Sagittula stellata E-37: one gene and its partner. The protein of the gene in region 1 interacts with the protein of each later gene in a pairwise test. Links are inferred from orthologs where the notes say so. Each region holds a gene or a part of one and is shown in the gene's direction. Other genes may lie near its edges. The genes, in order: leuS and ligA.

Region 1 (8,945 bases):
CGATGGAGGCGTCGCCCAGCATGATGTGCTGTGCACCCAGGGCAACGGCGCGGAGGCCCGAGCCGCAGACCTGGTTGATACCCCAGGCCGCCGATTCCTTCGGGAGACCCGCGTTGATGTGCGCCTGGCGGGCGGGGTTCTGGCCCTGCGCGGCTGTCAGCACCTGGCCCAGGATGGTTTCGGAAACGTCTTCCTTCGCAATACCGGCGCGGGCGACCAGCGCCTCCAGCACGGCAGCACCCAGATCGTGCGCCGGAGTATTGGCAAACGAGCCGCCAAAGCTGCCGACGCCGGTGCGTGCAGCGCTTGCGATAACGACATTGGTCATGTGGTGTCCTCCTGGCCAAGCGTAAGTTTAATCGCGAGCCCGCGGGGCGCGGACCGCTTCTGTGTCGCCTGTCGAGGACATGAACTAAACGATTTCTTCACCCTTCAAAAGAGGCAGGGTGTCTCAGAGAGACGTGACGTCAGGCTTGACGGCGCGTTTGGTCGGCCTGCCATGCCGGTGTGACGGTGGGCGCGGCGTAGAGATAGCCCTGAAGGCAATCGACACCGAGACCGGCAAGACAGGTCGCATCTGCCTGTGTTTCGACGCATTCGGCGACGGTGAACATGTCGAAATGCTCGGCAATGCTGACCATCGCGCCGACGAGAACCTGATTGTCGGGATCCTTTGCGACGCCTCGGCAGAAGGCGCCGTCGATCTTGAGAATGTCGAAGCTGAAGTCCTTGAAGTGCCGCAGCGCGGTGTAGCCAGAGCCGAAATCGTCGATGGCGAAGGTGATTCCCTTCTTTCGCAGGTCGTCCATGAAGGTCGTGACCAGTTCCGGAACGAGCATGGCGGAATGTTCCGTGATCTCCAGAATCAGACGTTCGGCCACTGTGGGATCGTCTGCGATGCCGCGCTGAAGCGTGCGCATCCACTTCTTGTAGCCGATGGATCGCGCCGACATGTTGATGGACAGCCGCAGCCGGGGGACGCGTCGCAGCTCCAACAGGCCCTTTTCAAGCGCGATGCAATCCAGGAGGCGCCCAAATTCCGTGTCTTCGACGGTATCCATGAACTCGCCCGCGGGAATCACCCGCCCGGTGTCGTCCAGCACGCGAACCAGCCCTTCCTGGAACGCGATCCTGTCCGGTTGCGCCGCCTGCATGACCGGCTGGAAGGCGAGGATGACCTGGCGGTGCTGGATCGCACGGCGTACCATGTCCATGACGCCCGCGTCGCGCGCATCGACCGCGTGTTCCAGGGCATTGCGAGGGCCGGTGTTGATCTTCGGCATGGGAGGCGCTCCGTATTCGCCGCGAGGTCGCGACTTGGGCATTTGACCGGCGGGGGGTTAAGTCCGACTTAAAGTTCGCCTTCGCGTCGAATTGGCCAGATCGGGTGGGCCAAGGCTTGACTCTGGACCGGGGCAGTGTATTTGGGCCGCTCCATTGGTGTTGGTGGCCCCCGCAAGGGGATGCCTGTCACTCCGGGGCGCGGGGCAACCCGTCCGGGGAGAGGACAACGCCCTTCGAAACACAAGAAGGAGATCAGCCGTGACCAAACGCACGACTGCCAAGTACAAGATCGACCGCCGTATGGGCGAAAACATCTGGGGCCGCCCGAAGTCCCCGGTCAACCGCCGCGAATACGGCCCCGGCCAGCACGGCCAGCGCCGCAAGCAGAAGATGTCCGACTTCGGCCTTCAGCTGCGCGCCAAGCAAAAGCTCAAGGGCTACTACGGCGACCTGACCGAAAAGCAGTTCCGCCGCATCTTCTCGGACGCGGAACGTGCGAAGGGTGACACCGGCGAGCTGCTGATCGGCCTGCTCGAGCGCCGCCTCGACGCCGTCGTCTACCGCGCCAAGTTCGTGCCGACCGTCTTCGCCGCCCGCCAGTTCGTGAACCACGGCCACGTCCTGGTGAACGGCCAGCGCGTCAACATCCCGTCCTACCGCGTGAAGGAAGGCGACGTGATCGAGGTCCGCGAGAAGTCCAAGCAGATGGCCGCCATCCTCGAAGCGACCCAGCTGCCGGAGCGTGACGTTCCCGACTACATCGAAGTCGACCACAACAAGCTGACCGCGTCCTTCGTGCGCACTCCGGGTCTCTCGGATGTGCCGTACCCGGTGATGATGGAGCCGAACCTGGTCATCGAATATTACGCGCAGAACTAAGCGTTATCCGGCTTTGCCGGAATGTATTTCGGGGCCGTCCTTCGGGGCGGCCCTTTCGCGTTTCCGGGGCGGGGGCTGGTTTGGTGGCCGACATGGTCTGCCGTCCCAATGCCCCGTTCCGCGATTCGTGCGGAGCCTCCCAAGGGCCGCGCCGCCTGACAGCGTGGGACAGAAAAGGTGCGGGAATGCGTTGCGCGGCGACCGAGGGCGGACAAAACAAAACCGCCGCGGCCATTCAAGGCGCACGGCGGTTTGAAATCAAAGGGACGTTGTGCCCCTGAGTTCAGACGTACATGACATCGCGGAACACGTGACGTGCGATGTCTTCGCGCTTCAGGCCGCGCTTCGCGAGCTGTTCGTCGGACATTGCCTGCAGACGCTCAAGTTCCTTCATGCGGTGGCTGCTCTCGGCGATACGGGCAAGGCCCTCCATCATGCCGTTGAACATGTCCGCCAGAACGTTGCGGCGCGGTGCGCTCTCGTGAGTGATATGTGCCATAATCTTGCCTCTTCGGTTGGGTTACCCCCGTTGGCAACAAGTTATGCCGCAGCGCGGCAATCATCCAGTGCAGATGCAGCATACCCGCCACAGCCCCGGTGCATGGCTGGGGCACGGCCCTTCGCGACCCCTCCCGTGCGGCTCCGGAAACCCCGGTTCCGCCGACACGGCGCGGTGTCGGCCGACGACAAACGGCCACTGGACCTTTGACCTCCCGGACCTTATCACGCCACCGGATACCCGCCCGCCGCCACGTCCCCGGAGGAATACATGTCGCGCTATGACCCCGCCAGCATCGAGCCGAAGTGGCAGAAGGCCTGGGAAGAGGCCCTGACGTTCAGGGCCACCCGTGAAGGCGACAAGCCCAAGTACTACGTGCTGGAGATGTTTCCCTATCCTTCGGGCCGCATCCACATCGGTCACGTCCGCAACTACACGATGGGCGACGTGATCGCGCGCTACAAGAAGCAGAACGGGTTCAACGTGCTGCACCCCATGGGGTTCGACGCCTTCGGGATGCCGGCAGAGAACGCGGCGATGGCGTCCGGCGGGCACCCGAAGGACTGGACCTACGGCAACATCGACACGATGGTCGGCCAGATGAAGCCGCTGGGCTTCGGGCTCGACTGGTCGCGCATGTTCGCCACCTGCGACCCGGAGTACTACGGCCAGCAGCAGGCGCTGTTCATTGACATGCTGTCCGAGGGACTGGTCTACCGCAAGAACGCCGTGGTGAACTGGGACCCGGTCGACATGACCGTTCTGGCGAACGAGCAGGTGATCGACGGCAAGGGCTGGCGGTCCGGCGCCGAGGTCGAGCGCCGCGAACTGACGCAGTGGTTCTTCAAGATTTCCGACATGGCCGGTGAGCTTCTGGATGCCATCGACGGGCTGGACGACTGGCCCGCGAAGGTGAAGCTGATGCAGGCCAACTGGATCGGCCGGTCGCGCGGGTTGCAGTTCGCCTGGTCTCTGACGGAGCCGTCGCACGGGTTCGAGGCCATCGATGTCTATACCACCCGCCCCGACACGCTGTTGGGCGCGTCCTTCCTGGGCCTCTCGCCGGATCACCCGCTGACAAAGGCGCTTGAGAAGGACAATCCGGACCTGGCGCAGGCCGTCGCGGCGATGCGCAGGGGCGGCACCACCGAAGAGGCGCTGGAAAAGGCGGAGAAACTGGGCTTCGACACCGGGCTGAAGGTGAAGCACCCCCTCGACCCGTCGTGGGAAGTGCCGGTCTGGATCGCCAACTTCATCCTGATGGACTATGGCACGGGCGCGATCTTTGGCTCTCCGGCGCACGACCAGCGCGACCTCGACTTCTGCCGCAAGTACGGCCTGCCGGTGATCGACACCTTCCTGTCGCTCAAAGACCCCGAGCCTGTGACCGACACCGCCTTCATCCCGCCGAAGACGGAGAAGGTGAAGTGGATCGACCACTTCGCCGGGCTCGACGTGGCCACCGGGCAGGAAGCCGTCGACACCACCATCGACTGGATGGAGGCGAAGGGCATGGGTCAGGGCGTCGAGAAGTTCCGCCTGCGCGACTGGGGCCTTTCCCGCCAGCGCTATTGGGGCTGCCCGATCCCGGTCGTGCATTGCGACGATTGCGGCGTGGTGCCGGAGAAGAAGGAAAACCTGCCGGTCCGGCTGCCCGACGACGTCACCTTCGACGTGCCGGGCAACCCGCTCGACCGTCACCCGACGTGGCGCGACTGCGCGTGCCCGACCTGCGGCAAGCCTGCGAAGCGCGAGACCGACACGATGGACACCTTCGTGGACTCCTCGTGGTACTTCGCCCGCTTCACCGCGCCGCACGCCGAGACGCCCACCGACCTGGAAGACGCCGCCTATTGGATGAACGTAGACCAGTACATCGGCGGCATCGAGCACGCGATCCTGCACCTGCTCTACTCGCGCTTCTTCGCCCGGGCGATGATCCGCACCGGCCACCTGCCGGAAAAATCCGCCGAGCCGTTCAACGCGCTCTTCACGCAGGGCATGGTCACGCACGCGATCTACCAGACCAAGGGGACAGACGGCCGCCCGGTGTACCACTACCCGGAGGACGTCGAACTGCGCGATGGCGGCGGTTTCCTGAAGGATGGCACGCAGGTGGAGGTCATCCCCTCGGCCAAGATGTCCAAGTCGAAGAACAATGTTGTGGACCCGATGAACATCATCGCCACATACGGCGCCGACACCGCGCGCTGGTTCGTGCTGTCCGACTCGCCCCCCGAGCGGGACGTGGAATGGACCGCCGCCGGGGCAGAGGCCGCGTCGAAGCACCTGGCCCGCGTTTTCCGCATCGCCTCCGAGATCGCAGGGGCCGACGTGCCGCCGACGCAGGAGGATGCCGCGCTCCTGAAAGAGACGCACAAGGCGATCCACGACGTGACGATGGGTGTCGAAAGCTTCGGCTTCAACGCCGCCATCGCCAAGCTGTATGCCTTCACAAACACTCTGTCGAAGTCCCGCGCAGGAACCGAGACGAAGCGCTTCGCCGCACGGACGCTTGCGCAGCTCATGTCGCCGATGACCCCGCACCTTTCAGAGGAAATCTGGCAGGCGCTGGGTGGCGAGGGTCTGATCGCCGTTGCGGCATGGCCCAAGGCCGATCCGAAGATGCTGGTCGAAGATACCGTCACGCTGCCGATCCAGGTCAACGGCAAACGCCGGGGCGAGATCGACGTGCCGAAGGATCTGGCGAAGGAAGAGGTTGAAAAGCTGGTCCTTGCGCACGAAGCTGTGGTGAAGGCTCTCGACGGGGGCCAGCCGAAGAAGCTGATCGTGGTGCCGGGGCGGATCGTGAATGTGGTCGTCTGAGACGAGAACGGGAAACCTGAACCGCCGCGCGGTGCTCGCGGGCCTCGGTGCGCTGACCCTGTCGCTTGCGGCCTGCGGTTTCACGCCGGTCTACGCGCCGGGCGGCGGCGGGGCGCAACTGCTGAACGCCGTGGCGCTTCAGGCCCCGGACAACGACCGCCGCTACGTCTTCAATCGCCGGTTTGAAGAGCGTCTGGGCCGTCCCGCAAGCGGTGCCCCCTACGCGCTGGCGGTGCGGATCCAGGTGACGGAACAGGACATCGGCGTAACTTCGACAGGCAACATCACGCGTTACCGCCTGATCGGCCGGGTTTTCTACACCCTCACCGACGCCACCACCGGTGCGGTTCTGCACGACGGACGGACCAATGCCTTCACCGGGTATTCCACGACTGGTTCGACCGTGGCGACCAGCGCCGCAGAGCGCGACGCGCAGGAACGCCTTATGGTGATCCTGGCTGACCAGATGATCGACGACCTGTTGTTGCGCGCCGCCGACTTCCCGGCCCCCGCGTCGCCCGCATGAAGCTGACGCCGCGCGACGCCGACGCCTTCTTCCGCAAGCCCGATCCCAAGGCGGCGGGTGTGCTGATCTACGGCGAAGACACGATGCGTGTCGCGATGAAACGGCAGGAGCTGGTCGCCAATCTCACCGGTCCGGGCGCGGACGAGGAAATGCGTATAACACGCCTGAACGGGGCCGAGCTGCGCCGCGATCCAGCAGCGCTTCTGGACGCGGTGAAGGCAACGGGTTTCTTTCCGGGCGCCCGCGCCGTTGTCGTCGAAGAGGCCGGGGACGGCGTGACCGACGCGTTGAAAGCGGCGCTGGACGACTGGCAGGAAGGCGACGCCACAATCGTCGCGACCGGTGGGTCGCTGGCCGCCAAATCCGCTCTGCGCAAGCTTTTCGAAGGCTCCAAACGCGCCTTCGCTGCAGCGCTTTACAACAACGCACTCACGCGGTCGGAGATCGAGGCGGAGCTGAAACGCGCCGGCATCTCCGAGGTCGGCCGCGATGCGATGGGCGCGCTCGAAGGGCTGGGGCGGGACCTGACGCCGGGCGATTTCCGCATGACGCTGGAGAAGATCGCGCTTTACAAGTTGGACGACAGCGCGCCGCTTTCGGTCGCGGAGGTCGAGCTTAACGCCCCGGCGTCCTTCGAGGCGGACATGGACGACGTGTTCCACATCCTCGCGGAAGGCCGGACCGGGGAAATCGCGCCGGTGATGCAGCGTCTTTCGGGGCAGGGGGTGGCGCCGGTAACCTTGCTGATCATGGGAACCCGACATTTCCGAATGCTGTATACGCTCGCTTCGGCGCCCGGCGGTCCGGCGCAGGGCATCGGACGGCTGCGGCCTCCGGTCTACGGGCCAAGACGGGACCGCATCCTGCGCCAGGCACAGGGCTGGCGCCTGGACCGGTTGGAGTCGGCGCTCGAATTGCTCATGGACGCAGACCTTACCCTGCGCAGCGCGGGCCAGAAGGCCCCGGCCTTCGCGCTGGTCGAGCGCGCCTTCGTACGTCTGGCCCACCTCGCGCGGCGATAGGCGCGTGCCAAGGCGCCCGTGACCGTGGTCCTGAAAACCGTCAGCACGTCGGGGTTGAGCGATTTGCCGCCAACGTACCTCAGCGCGTCTTGCGGGTGGTTAATCGGACAAGCACTCTGAACGCAAAGTCAGAGGGAGCAGCCATGGCATTCACTGTATACGGGGCGGTGCGCAGCCGCACCTTCCGCGTCCTGTGGATGCTTGAAGAACTGGACGCCGCCTTCCTTCACATCCCGATGGCGCCGCGATCGGACGAGGTGCGGGCCCTGACACCCTCGGGCAAGATCCCGGTGCTGGAGGTGGACGGCATCTGCCTGCGCGACAGTTCGGCGATCCTGACTTACCTCGCGGACACCCATGGCCGTTTCACCTTTCCCGCAGGCAGCCACGAGCGTGCGCGGCAGGACGCCTTCACCTTCCGGATCCTCGACGAGATCGAAGCGCCGCTCTGGTGCGCCGCGCGGCACAGTTTCGTCCTGCCCGAACCGGCGCGTGTGCCCGAGATCAAACCGTCCTGTCGGGCGGACTATGCCGTTGCGGTCGCCTGTCTCTTCGCCGAGGTGGAGGGACCCTTCCTGATGGGGGACGAGATGACCGTGCCCGACTTCATCCTCGGACACTGTGGCGGCTGGGCAAGGTCGGCGAACTTTCCCGATCCGCCGCAAGCCTTCGCGGACTACCTCGATCGCCTGCGCGACCGGCCGGCGTTCCAGAAGGCGTTGGGGTAGGGTGGCGCATAGCCCCACCCTACGGACTCGAAGCGCCGAAACGGTTGCCCGCACCTAGCCGACCGGGCCGACGTGCGCGCCCGGCCAGGGGCGGGCGGACCTGTAGGGCGGAGATTCTCCGCTTTGCCCCGATCCAACCTGCACTGCCCGGGCGTTCAGCCCTTGTCGGTCACGTTCTCCTTGAACGCCTTCTCGAAGGCGGCTTGCTTGCCCGCGTCGGCCTCCGTCTGGTTCAGGGCTTTCCACTCGCCATAGGGCATTCCGTAGAAAATCTCCCGCGCCTCTGCCTGGTCAATGTCCATGCCCTTTTCCTGCGCGGCCTCCATGTACCAACGGCTGAGGCAGTTGCGGCAGAAGCCGGCGAGGTTCATCAGGTCGATGTTCTGCACGTCCTGACGGTCTTCCATCAGGTGCTTGCGCAGGCGACGGAAGGCCGCCGCTTCCAGCTCGGTCCGGGTTGCGTCATCCATGTCGTCTCTCCTCTTGTCGCTCGTCTTGTCATCGGGGCCACTGGACCGCGGCCTTAATCTGATACTTTTTCCAGCGCCGAGACCAGCATCGGCGCCAGGCGTTTCCCCCAAATCACCTGCGCGGCCTCGTCGCGGATAAGGTCTTGGCGGATCTCGATCAGCGTGTTCGCCCGCCCGTGCCTCAGCGCGTGCAGGTCGATGGCGTCGCCGGGCAGGTGGCCGGGGTAGGGCTCGTTGCGGCCAACGACGAGATCCGGCTCCACCTCCAGCCGCTCGATCAGCGGATCGGACAGGCGCGCGTCCCAGGCGTGCAGGATGCCCACATGCCAGGGCCGGGGCCGGCGACCCCGCAGGCGCGGGGTGAACGAATGGATTGCCACGATCACCGTGTCGTCCCGCCGCGCCGCCAATCCTTCCAGCGCGTCGTGGTAGGGTTGCCAGTAGGCCGCAATGCGCCGCGCTTTCTCGGCGGCGTCCGCGTGGCGGTTCCCGGGGATGATCGTCCCGTCATAGAGCTTCATCAGCAGGGTCGGGTCGTCGGCGCCGCGGTTCGGGTCGATCACCAGCCGCGAAAAGTTCGCCATGACCACCGGCGCGCCTAGTTCCACCGCCAGCGCCCGCGACACGCCCGCCGCGCCCACGTCGTAGGCGATGTGCCGGGCCATGTCCTCGTCCGGCAAGCCCAGCGTCCCGCCCAGGTCCGGCGGCACG
Region 2 (8,819 bases), 1.2 Mb from region 1 along the record:
AAGACAAGCGAAAGGCCGGCTGTCGATGCAGCCGGCCTTTTTGTCGCCACGGGTCCTGGGGAACAGGCGGGTCCGGGGCGCGGATTGCACCCTTGGCGCGGACACAGCCGGAAGGCGACAGGCTCACGCCATGGTCATGGAGCGGCCGGTTTGACGGCGGCGACCGGCGTGATCGCACCTAGGCGATGGCAGGCTCAGTGGCCGCGCCAGATCCAGCCGCCACCAAAGATCCGGCTGTTGTCCGGTGCATAGAACACACAGGCTTGTCCCGGGCTTACCCCTTCTTCCGCCACCACCAGTTCGACTTCTCCCGTGGTTTCCGACAGGGGGCGGATGATCGCTTCTCTCGGCGGGCGGGTGGAGCGGACCTTCACGTCGAGCTGCCATTCCGCCTGCGAGGTGAAGGGCGCGTCGCCCAGCCAGTTGATCTCGCGCACGGGGATGGTCCGCGTGGCGAGCAGGTCTTTCGGGCCGACGACGACCTGCCGCGTTTCCACGTCCAGCCGGACCACGTAGAGCGGTTCGCTCAGGCCGCCGATGCCGAGGCCGCGCCGCTGGCCGATGGTGTAGTGGATGACACCGCGATGTTGGCCCAGGACGCGGCCGTCTATGTGCACGATCTCGCCGGGCTCCGCCGCGCCGGGGCGGAGTTTCTCGATGACTTTCGCGTAGTTGCCGTCCGGAACGAAGCAGATGTCCTGGCTGTCGGGCTTGTCCGCTACCGCCAGCCCGTAGCGCGCGGCAAGTTCGCGCGTCGCGGCTTTGGACGGCAGGTGTCCCAGCGGGAAACGCAGGAAATCGAGTTGCTCCGGCGTCGTGGAGAAGAGGAAATAGCTCTGGTCGCGGGCGGCGTCGGCGGCGGAGTGCAACTCGGGCCCGCGCGCGCCTGTCTTGCGCTGGATGTAATGGCCGGTCGCCATGCAGTCGGCCTCCAGGTCTTTCGCGGTTTCCAGCAGGTCCTTGAACTTCACCCGTTCGTTGCAGCGGATGCAGGGCACGGGCGTGGCGCCGCCGAGGTAGCTGTCCGCGAATTCCTCGATCACGGCTTCCTGGAAGATGTTCTCGTAGTCGAGGACATAGTGCGGAAAGCCCATGTCCTCGGCCACGCGGCGTGCGTCGTGAATGTCGATCCCGGCGCAGCAGGCGCCCTTCTTGGCGAGCGCGGCGCCATGGTCGTACAACTGAAGAGTGACGCCGACCACGTCGTAGCCCTCTTCCTTCAGCATTGCTGCCACGACGGAACTGTCGACGCCGCCAGACATGGCAACGACGACTCGCGTCTCGGACGGCGGTTTGGGCAGCCCCAGGCTGTTGAGGGGGGCGTCTTTGGGCATTGGACGATCTCCGGTGATTGGCCGGAATATAGGAAAAATCGAAATACTCTCAAGGGATCGTTTCAGCCGTCGTTAAGTCCTGAAGGGTTTAAGTCCTGAAGCCCTGGTACGGAGGTAACGGGATGTATCTCAAGAAGATCGATGGCCCGCGTGCCGTGAAGCTGCCCGATGGCTCGACCATGACACGTGCCGACCTGCCGCCTGCGTCGACGCGCCGCTGGGTGGCGTCGCGGAAGGCCGCGGTCGTCAAGGCCGTTCAATACGGGCTTCTGACGCAGGACCAGGCAAAAGACCGTTACGCGCTGAGCGATGAGGAACTGCTGGAATGGGTGAAGGCCGCAACCCAGTTCGGGGAAGACGCGCTGAAGGTCACGCGCGTCCAAAAGTATCGCTAGCGGAAAGTACGAATTGTTCTGGGGCCGGAGTATGGTAACAAGGCGTTAACCTTTTTGGCTCAGGTTATCCGCAGCCCAAGTACACCCTGGAGACTGCACATGCGCATTTTGTTGGTGGAAGACGATCCGACCACTTCGAAGAGCATCGAGTTAATGCTTAGTCATGCGAACCTGAATGTCTATTCCACCGACATGGGCGAGGAAGGCATCGATCTTGCAAAGCTATACGATTACGACCTTATTCTTCTTGACCTGAACCTTCCGGACATGAATGGCCACGAGGTTTTGCGACAGCTGCGCGTGGCCCGCATCGATACGCCGATCCTGATCCTGACCGGCGAGGACGACACGCAGTCGAAGATCAAGGGATTCGGCTTCGGGGCCGACGATTACATGACGAAACCTTTCCACCGGGATGAATTGGTGGCGCGGATTCATGCGATCATTCGCCGCTCGAAAGGGCATTCGCAATCGGTGATCCGGACCGGCAAGGTATCGGTCAACCTTGATGCGAAGACGGTGGAGGTGACCGGCAAACCCGTCCATCTGACCGGCAAGGAATACCAGATGCTGGAACTCCTTTCGCTCAGGAAAGGCACAACACTGACGAAAGAAATGTTCCTTAACCACCTCTATGGCGGCATGGACGAGCCGGAGTTGAAGATCATCGACGTCTTCATTTGCAAGCTGCGGAAGAAATTGTCGGAGGCCACCGGCGACGACAACTATATCGAGACGGTGTGGGGCCGCGGCTATGTGCTGCGCGATCCCGAGCCGTCCCAGGACGAAGCGAAGGCCATCGCCGCAAACGGCTGATCGGCTGGACCTCGGGTCTGACCGGCCCTATCACTCCATGGACGACAGGGCGTCCGAGGAACTGGGCATGAACGATACAGAGGTCGGTCAGATGACCGAAGACCAGGCGCGCGAAGAGCTTCGCGCGCTTTCCGACATTCTGGGGCAGGCAAACCGTGCGTATCATGCCGAGGATGCGCCGGAACTGACGGACGCCGAATATGACCGCCTGAAACGCCGCAATGCGGAGATCGAAGCGCGGTTTCCTCAACTCAAGCTGGCCGACAGCCCGTCGGAACAGGTGGGCGCGGCGCCGGTGGACGGGTTTTCCAAGGTGCGGCACGAGGTGCGAATGTTGTCGCTGGCCAACGCCTTCGACGACGACGACATCCGCGATTTCGACGACAGTATCCGGCGTTACCTTGGCCTTGGGACGGACGCTCCGCTGGCCTTCACCGCGGAACCCAAGATCGACGGCCTGTCGCTGGCGCTGCGTTACGAGAATGGCAAGCTGGTGCGCGCAGCAACCCGTGGTGACGGGTCCGAAGGGGAAGATGTCACTGCCAACGCCCGGACCATCGACGACATCCCGACAGATCTGACCGGCGCGCCTGAGGTGCTGGAAGTGCGTGGCGAGGTCTACATGAGCCACGCGGATTTCGAGGCGCTGAACGAACGGCAGACGGCGCGCGGTGGCAAGACCTTCGCCAACCCGCGCAACGCCGCCGCCGGGTCCTTGCGCCAGCTCGACGCCAAGATCACTGCCGAACGGCCGCTGAAGTTTTTCGCTTATGCCTGGGGGGTCTTGTCGGATCCCTTGGCCGAGACGCAGAAAGGCGCCATCGACCGCCTCAATGCGTTGGGATTCCAGACCAATCCGCTGACAGCCTTGTGCGATGGGCCGGAGGAAATGCTCAACCACTACCGCAAGGTGGAGGCACAGCGCGCCACGCTGGGGTATGACATCGACGGCGTGGTCTACAAGGTCAACGATCTGGCGCTGCAGGAACGGTTGGGGTTCCGATCAACGACACCCCGCTGGGCCATTGCGCACAAGTTCCCTGCCGAGCTGGCCTGGACGCGGTTGGAATCCATCGACATTCAGGTCGGGCGGACCGGCGCGTTATCGCCCGTTGCGCGTCTGACCCCCGTGACGGTTGGCGGTGTCGTGGTGTCCAACGCCACGCTGCACAACGAGGACTACATCGCCGGGCGTGACAGTTCGGGCAACGAGATCCGCGGCGGCAAGGACATCCGGATCGGCGATTGGGTGCAGGTCTACCGCGCGGGCGATGTGATCCCGAAGGTCGCCGACGTGGATCTGTCGCAGCGTCCAGAAGACGCTCAACCCTATGTTTTCCCGACCAAATGCCCGGAATGCGGGTCCGATGCGATCCGCGAGGAAGGCGACGCGGTGCGACGGTGTTCGGGCGGGCTCATCTGCCCGGCGCAGGCGGTCGAGAAGCTGAAGCACTTTGTCGGGCGGTCTGCCTTCGATATCGAGGGGCTGGGCGCGAAACAGGTGGAACAGTTCTACGCCGACGGCTGGATCAGGGAACCGGTGGACATCTTCACGCTGCGCGACCGCTACGGGTCGGGCATACAGCAGTTGAAGAATCGCGAGGGCTGGGGCGAGAAATCCGCCCTGAATCTGTTCAGTGCAATCGACGAGCGGCGGCACATCCCTTTGGGACGGCTGATCTTTGGCCTCGGCATACGGCATGTCGGCGAAAGCGCGTCGAATCTTCTCGCGCGGCATTACGGGACCTGGGCGATCTTCGAGGCGGCGATGAAGGATGCCGCGACGATGGAGGGTGAAGCCTGGGACGACCTCCTGTCGATCAACGGGGTGGGCACGGTGCTGGCGCAATCGCTGGTCTCCGCGATGAACCAGGAGGCAGAGCGCGCGTCCATGGACCGGCTCGTCGCACATCTGGACGTTGAGGAGGCGGTGCGTCCCGACACCGATGGATCCCCCGTTGCGGGCAAGATCGTGGTGTTCACCGGCTCGCTCGAACGCATGACGCGGGCAGAGGCGAAGGCGCGCGCAGAAGCGATGGGCGCCAAGGTGTCCGGCAGCGTGTCGAAGAAAACCGACATCGTGGTGATCGGCCCGGGCGCCGGCTCGAAGGAAAAGAAGGCGCGTGAACTTGGCTTGACCGTGCTGGATGAAGACGCCTGGCTGGAGTTGATCGGCGGATGAGCGGGCGGCCGGAACCTCTCTGGCCGCTGTTCGCCGATCTGAAGGGCCTCGACGGGATCGGGCCGAAGACGGCGCAGACGCTGGCGGGTGCCGGGGTCGAGGCCCCGCGCGACCTGCTGTACACCTTGCCCTACAGCGTGACGGACCGGCGCGCGCGCGACACCGTGCAGGGCGCCGACCTGCCGGCGACACTGACCGTGGAGGTGCTGATCGGCCGCCACTGGCCGCCCCGCACGCGCGGCGGCGCCTACCGGATCGAGGTCGACGATGCCAAGGTGCGGTTCCAGCTGGTATTTTTCCGCGGCAACTCGGAATACCAGCAGAAGCTGTTTCCGACCGGTCAGCGCAGGCTGGTGTCCGGTCGGGTCGAACTGTTCGACGGCGTGCCGCAGATGGTCCACCCCGATCACGTCCTTCCCGTCGACGAGGCGGACAGCCTGCCGTCGTTCGAACCGGTCTACCATCTGACCGGCAACGTCACGCAAAAGCTGATGGTGCGGGCGATTGCCGACGGGCTGACCCGGGTGCCGGATCTGGAGGAATGGATCGACGCCGCGCAAATGAAAAAGGAAGGCTGGCCGGGTTGGGCCGAGGCGTTGGCGCGCGTGCATGCGCCGGACGGCCCGGAGGACATGTCGCCCACCGCTCCGGCACGGGCACGGCTCGCCTATGACGAGTTGATGGCGCACCAGTTGACGCTGGCGCTGGCGCGGGCGGCGCGGCGAAAGCGGCGCGGGATCGAGACAAAGGGCGATGGGCGTTTGCAGGCCCGGGTGCTGGCCGCTCTTCCGTACCAGCCGACCGGAGCACAGACCCGGGCGATCGGCGAGATCCTTGCAGACATGGCGCACCCCGAGCGGATGAACCGGTTGCTGCAGGGCGACGTGGGTGCGGGCAAGACGCTGGTGGCACTGATGGCCTTGCTGAACGCCGTCGAGGCGGGCGGACAGGGTGTCATGATGGCTCCGACGGAGATCCTCGCCCGCCAGCATCTCGACAGTCTGCGGCCCTTGGCCGAAAGCGCGGGCGTCGTGCTGGAGATCCTGACCGGGCGTGACAAGGGCGCGGAGCGGGCGGCGAAGCTGGCCGCACTGGCGCAGGGGGACATCCAGATCCTCGTCGGTACTCACGCCGTGTTTCAGGCGGACGTGGTCTTTGCCGATCTTCGTCTGGCCATCGTGGACGAACAGCACCGCTTCGGTGTGCGTCAGCGGCTTGAACTGGGCAAGAAAGGGGCTGGCGCCGACGTGCTGGTGATGACCGCGACACCGATCCCGCGCTCTCTGGCGCTGTCACAATACGGCGACATGGACGTCTCTATCCTGGACGAGAAGCCCCCGGGACGCACGCCGGTGAAGACGGCGCTTCTGTCGACCGAGAAGATGGCGGAGGTGGTCGACCATCTGCGCAAGGCGGTGGCGGAGGGACGGCAGGCGTACTGGGTGTGCCCGCTGGTCGAAGAAAGCGAAAGCTCTGACCTGATCGCCGCCGAAGCGCGGTTCCAGCGTTTGCGTGCGGCCCTGGGGGAGGGCGTTGTCGGGCTGGTGCACGGGCAGATGCCACCGGCCGAGAAGGACGCAGCCATGGCGCGCTTCGTTTCGGGAGAGACCAGCGTGCTGGTGGCGACGACGGTGATCGAGGTCGGGGTCAATGTGCCGAATGCCTCCATCATGGTGATCGAACGGGCCGAGATCTTCGGCATCGCGCAGTTGCACCAGTTGCGGGGCAGGGTGGGGCGTGGCACCGCGGCCTCCACCTGCCTGTTGATGTACCAGCCGCCCTTGTCAGAAACGGGGATGAAGCGGCTGACGACCCTGCGCGAAACCGAGGACGGGTTTCGCATCGCGGAAGTGGATCTGGAAATGCGCGGCGCCGGGGACCTGATCGGAACGGCGCAGTCGGGACTTCCGAAATTCAGGGTCGCGGACCTGGAACGGCAGGCGGCCCTGATGGAGGTTGCGCAGTCGGATGCGCGGCGTCTTCTGGCGGACGATCCGACCCTGGAAAGCCCGCGCGGACAGGCCGCCCGGTCATTGCTCTGGCTGATGCGTCAGGACGAGGCGATACGGTTGATCGAGGTCGGCTGACGACCTCCACGGAGCGCGTTCCAGTTAATTCACACTTTGTTCTCATTTAGTTCTTTACTCACGGTTAAGAATATGAGAACAAAGGGTCAACAACGGAACACGGAGTGACCCAATGTTCGACATCGTCAAGACCGCGCTCGACCGACAGGATGGAACGCTTTGGCAGGACACCCTGGGTGCGATCAGCCTTGCGGTGATCCTTCTCGGGGCGCTTCACCTTCCGTCCCTGATCTGAGTTTCTGCCCGCGTGTGCCGGTGCGGGTTGTTGCGTCTCTGTCCCGACGCACACTGCCTGTCCCCTTCGGTTTCCTGCCTGTGACCGAATTCGCCCGACCGGCCCTGACACGCTCCTGACCGCCGCCTCCCGTCCCGGAGTGCGGCGGCTTTTTTTATATCTTGTAGGCCAGGCGCAGACCGCCCCAGTGGCGGCCCGCGACGCAGATCGGAGCGGAGAGGTCTTTCATCAGCACAAACGTGCCGCCACCCATATCCCGACGGTAGACCTGCAGCAGAAACGGATGTTCGTTCCGACCCGCCTTGAGCCCGACCCGGTCTGCGAAGATGCGGCGGTTGCGACAGTTCGCGGCGTTCCATACGGGATCGTCGCCCTGAGGTTTCGAGAATTTTTGGTTGTGCGCCGGAAGGTATCCGTTCCTGTCCACCGCCGCGCAGAACACGATGCGGTCGTCGTGTTTCAGCACGGGTTCCTGAATCGGGGGGAGCAATTCCTCAGTGAGCGCGGTGAACGGCGTGATCACCTGTTCGGGATCGCTTCCCGGCACGGGCCGATAATGTTCGGAGAACAGGTCGTCGAGCGTGATCCTTTCGTCGGCCAAGGCCCGCTCCATCGCCGCGGAGATGCGCCCGGCGATGTCCTGCACCAGCGTGATCATGGCGCTGTCCTCGCCATTGCCGCCAAGGGCCGCCGCGTGCTGGAGGATCGCCTCTGACGTGTCGATCAGGGTCAGGCAGCGCTTGTTCGCTTCGTCCACGCCCTCCGCCACGGACGCGATCGATGCGGCGATGTCATCTGCCGCCCGTTCCGTCATGGAAACGGCAGAGCTCGTGGTGCGCGCGTCTTCCGAAAGGGACCGCGATTCCTGCCGGATCTGTTCGATGCCGTTCTGGATATCGCCCAGGGCCCTGTCGTTTTCCGCGTTCCGTTTCAGCACCTGCTCCGCCTTGTCCGCCGTATCGCGGGCGGTGGTCTGCAGGTTCGACATCCAGTCCGACAGGCGCGCCACGGTCCCGTTGATGGTTTCGGCGGCGCTTGCGGTCTTTTGGCTGAGGTCCTGTACCGCTTCGGCGACGATGGAGAACCGCTTGCCGGCCTGTCCCGCGCGGGCAGCCTCGATCTTGGCATTGATCGCGAGGATATGCACCTGCCACGCAATGTCGGAGATCACCGAGTTCGAAGTTTTGACCGCACCGAGCATGTCTTCCACCACTTGGCCGTCGGCGTCCACGGACCGTACCCACTCCGCCAGCGTCTGAGAGCTTTGACCGGTCTCATGAATGAAGGTGCTGGCCTCCTGCGTTTTTTCGAGCGCAACGTCAGAGAGTTCTGCCATGCGCCGGACCGCCGCCAACATTCGTGCGCTGGAGGTCGCCAGATCCGCCGTACGCGCGCCGATGGCGCTAAGGTCGGACAATTGTCCTTGGCAGCGCTCATCGAGGTCCGACAGGAAACCGGCCACATCGACCGTTTCCCGGCCCAGACCGGTTGCGGCTGCAGTGAGCCTGGTCAGCTCGTCCGCGGCGTCCGGTGTTTTCAAATCGGGATCGTGTTGCATCAGGGGCCTCCTGCACGGACCAGCCCTATCAGCGGAATACGAACAGAAGTTTAAGCGGTGCGGGCTGCCTCTGCCTGATGCGCGGCTTCGCTGGCCGCGTCGAGCGTCAGCATGATCGAGGCATGCCGGTTCTTGTAGCTGGCGGCGGGACGCAGAACCTCAAGGCCATCGAAAGGCGCGGGCGGCGTCGGTCCGTCATGTTTCAGCATCTC

The links.
Region 2: the proteins of leuS (region 1) and ligA interact in binary tests that used the Escherichia coli proteins (3 or more experiments, as listed by UniProt). The link is inferred for Sagittula stellata E-37 from one-to-one orthologs.

Annotation. Positions count from the first base shown.
Region 1 is NZ_CP155729.1:973,431-982,375, forward strand. The notes cover bases 2,592-5,710. They hold leuS (leucine--tRNA ligase), read left to right. Parts: upstream 2,592-2,932; coding sequence 2,933-5,488; downstream 5,489-5,710. Other genes in these bases: ABFK29_RS04600 (hypothetical protein), read right to left, coding at 2,592-2,662; lptE (LPS assembly lipoprotein LptE), read left to right, coding at 5,475-5,710. Outside these bases: ABFK29_RS04585 (acetyl-CoA C-acetyltransferase), read right to left, coding at 1-328; ABFK29_RS04590 (EAL domain-containing protein), read right to left, coding at 468-1,283; rpsD (30S ribosomal protein S4), read left to right, coding at 1,543-2,163; more of ABFK29_RS04600, read right to left, coding at 2,447-2,591; more of lptE, read left to right, coding at 5,711-6,014; holA (DNA polymerase III subunit delta), read left to right, coding at 6,011-7,036; ABFK29_RS04620 (glutathione S-transferase family protein), read left to right, coding at 7,180-7,764; ABFK29_RS04625 (DUF1244 domain-containing protein), read right to left, coding at 7,920-8,234; ABFK29_RS04630 (N-formylglutamate amidohydrolase), read right to left, coding at 8,288-8,945.
Region 2 is NZ_CP155729.1:2,195,126-2,203,944, forward strand. Bases 2,177-5,169 are described here. They hold ligA (NAD-dependent DNA ligase LigA), read left to right. Parts: upstream 2,177-2,612; coding sequence 2,613-4,727; downstream 4,728-5,169. Other genes in these bases: ctrA (response regulator transcription factor CtrA), read left to right, coding at 2,177-2,545; recG (ATP-dependent DNA helicase RecG), read left to right, coding at 4,724-5,169. Outside these bases: tRNA 2-thiouridine(34) synthase MnmA, read right to left, coding at 195-1,334; ABFK29_RS10445 (DUF1153 domain-containing protein), read left to right, coding at 1,457-1,729; more of ctrA, read left to right, coding at 1,829-2,176; more of recG, read left to right, coding at 5,170-6,814; ABFK29_RS10465 (hypothetical protein), read left to right, coding at 6,927-7,049; ABFK29_RS10470 (methyl-accepting chemotaxis protein), read right to left, coding at 7,204-8,607; ABFK29_RS10475 (iron-sulfur cluster assembly scaffold protein), read right to left, coding at 8,658-8,819. UniProt on the Escherichia coli protein: DNA ligase that catalyzes the formation of phosphodiester linkages between 5'-phosphoryl and 3'-hydroxyl groups in double-stranded DNA using NAD as a coenzyme and as the energy source for the reaction.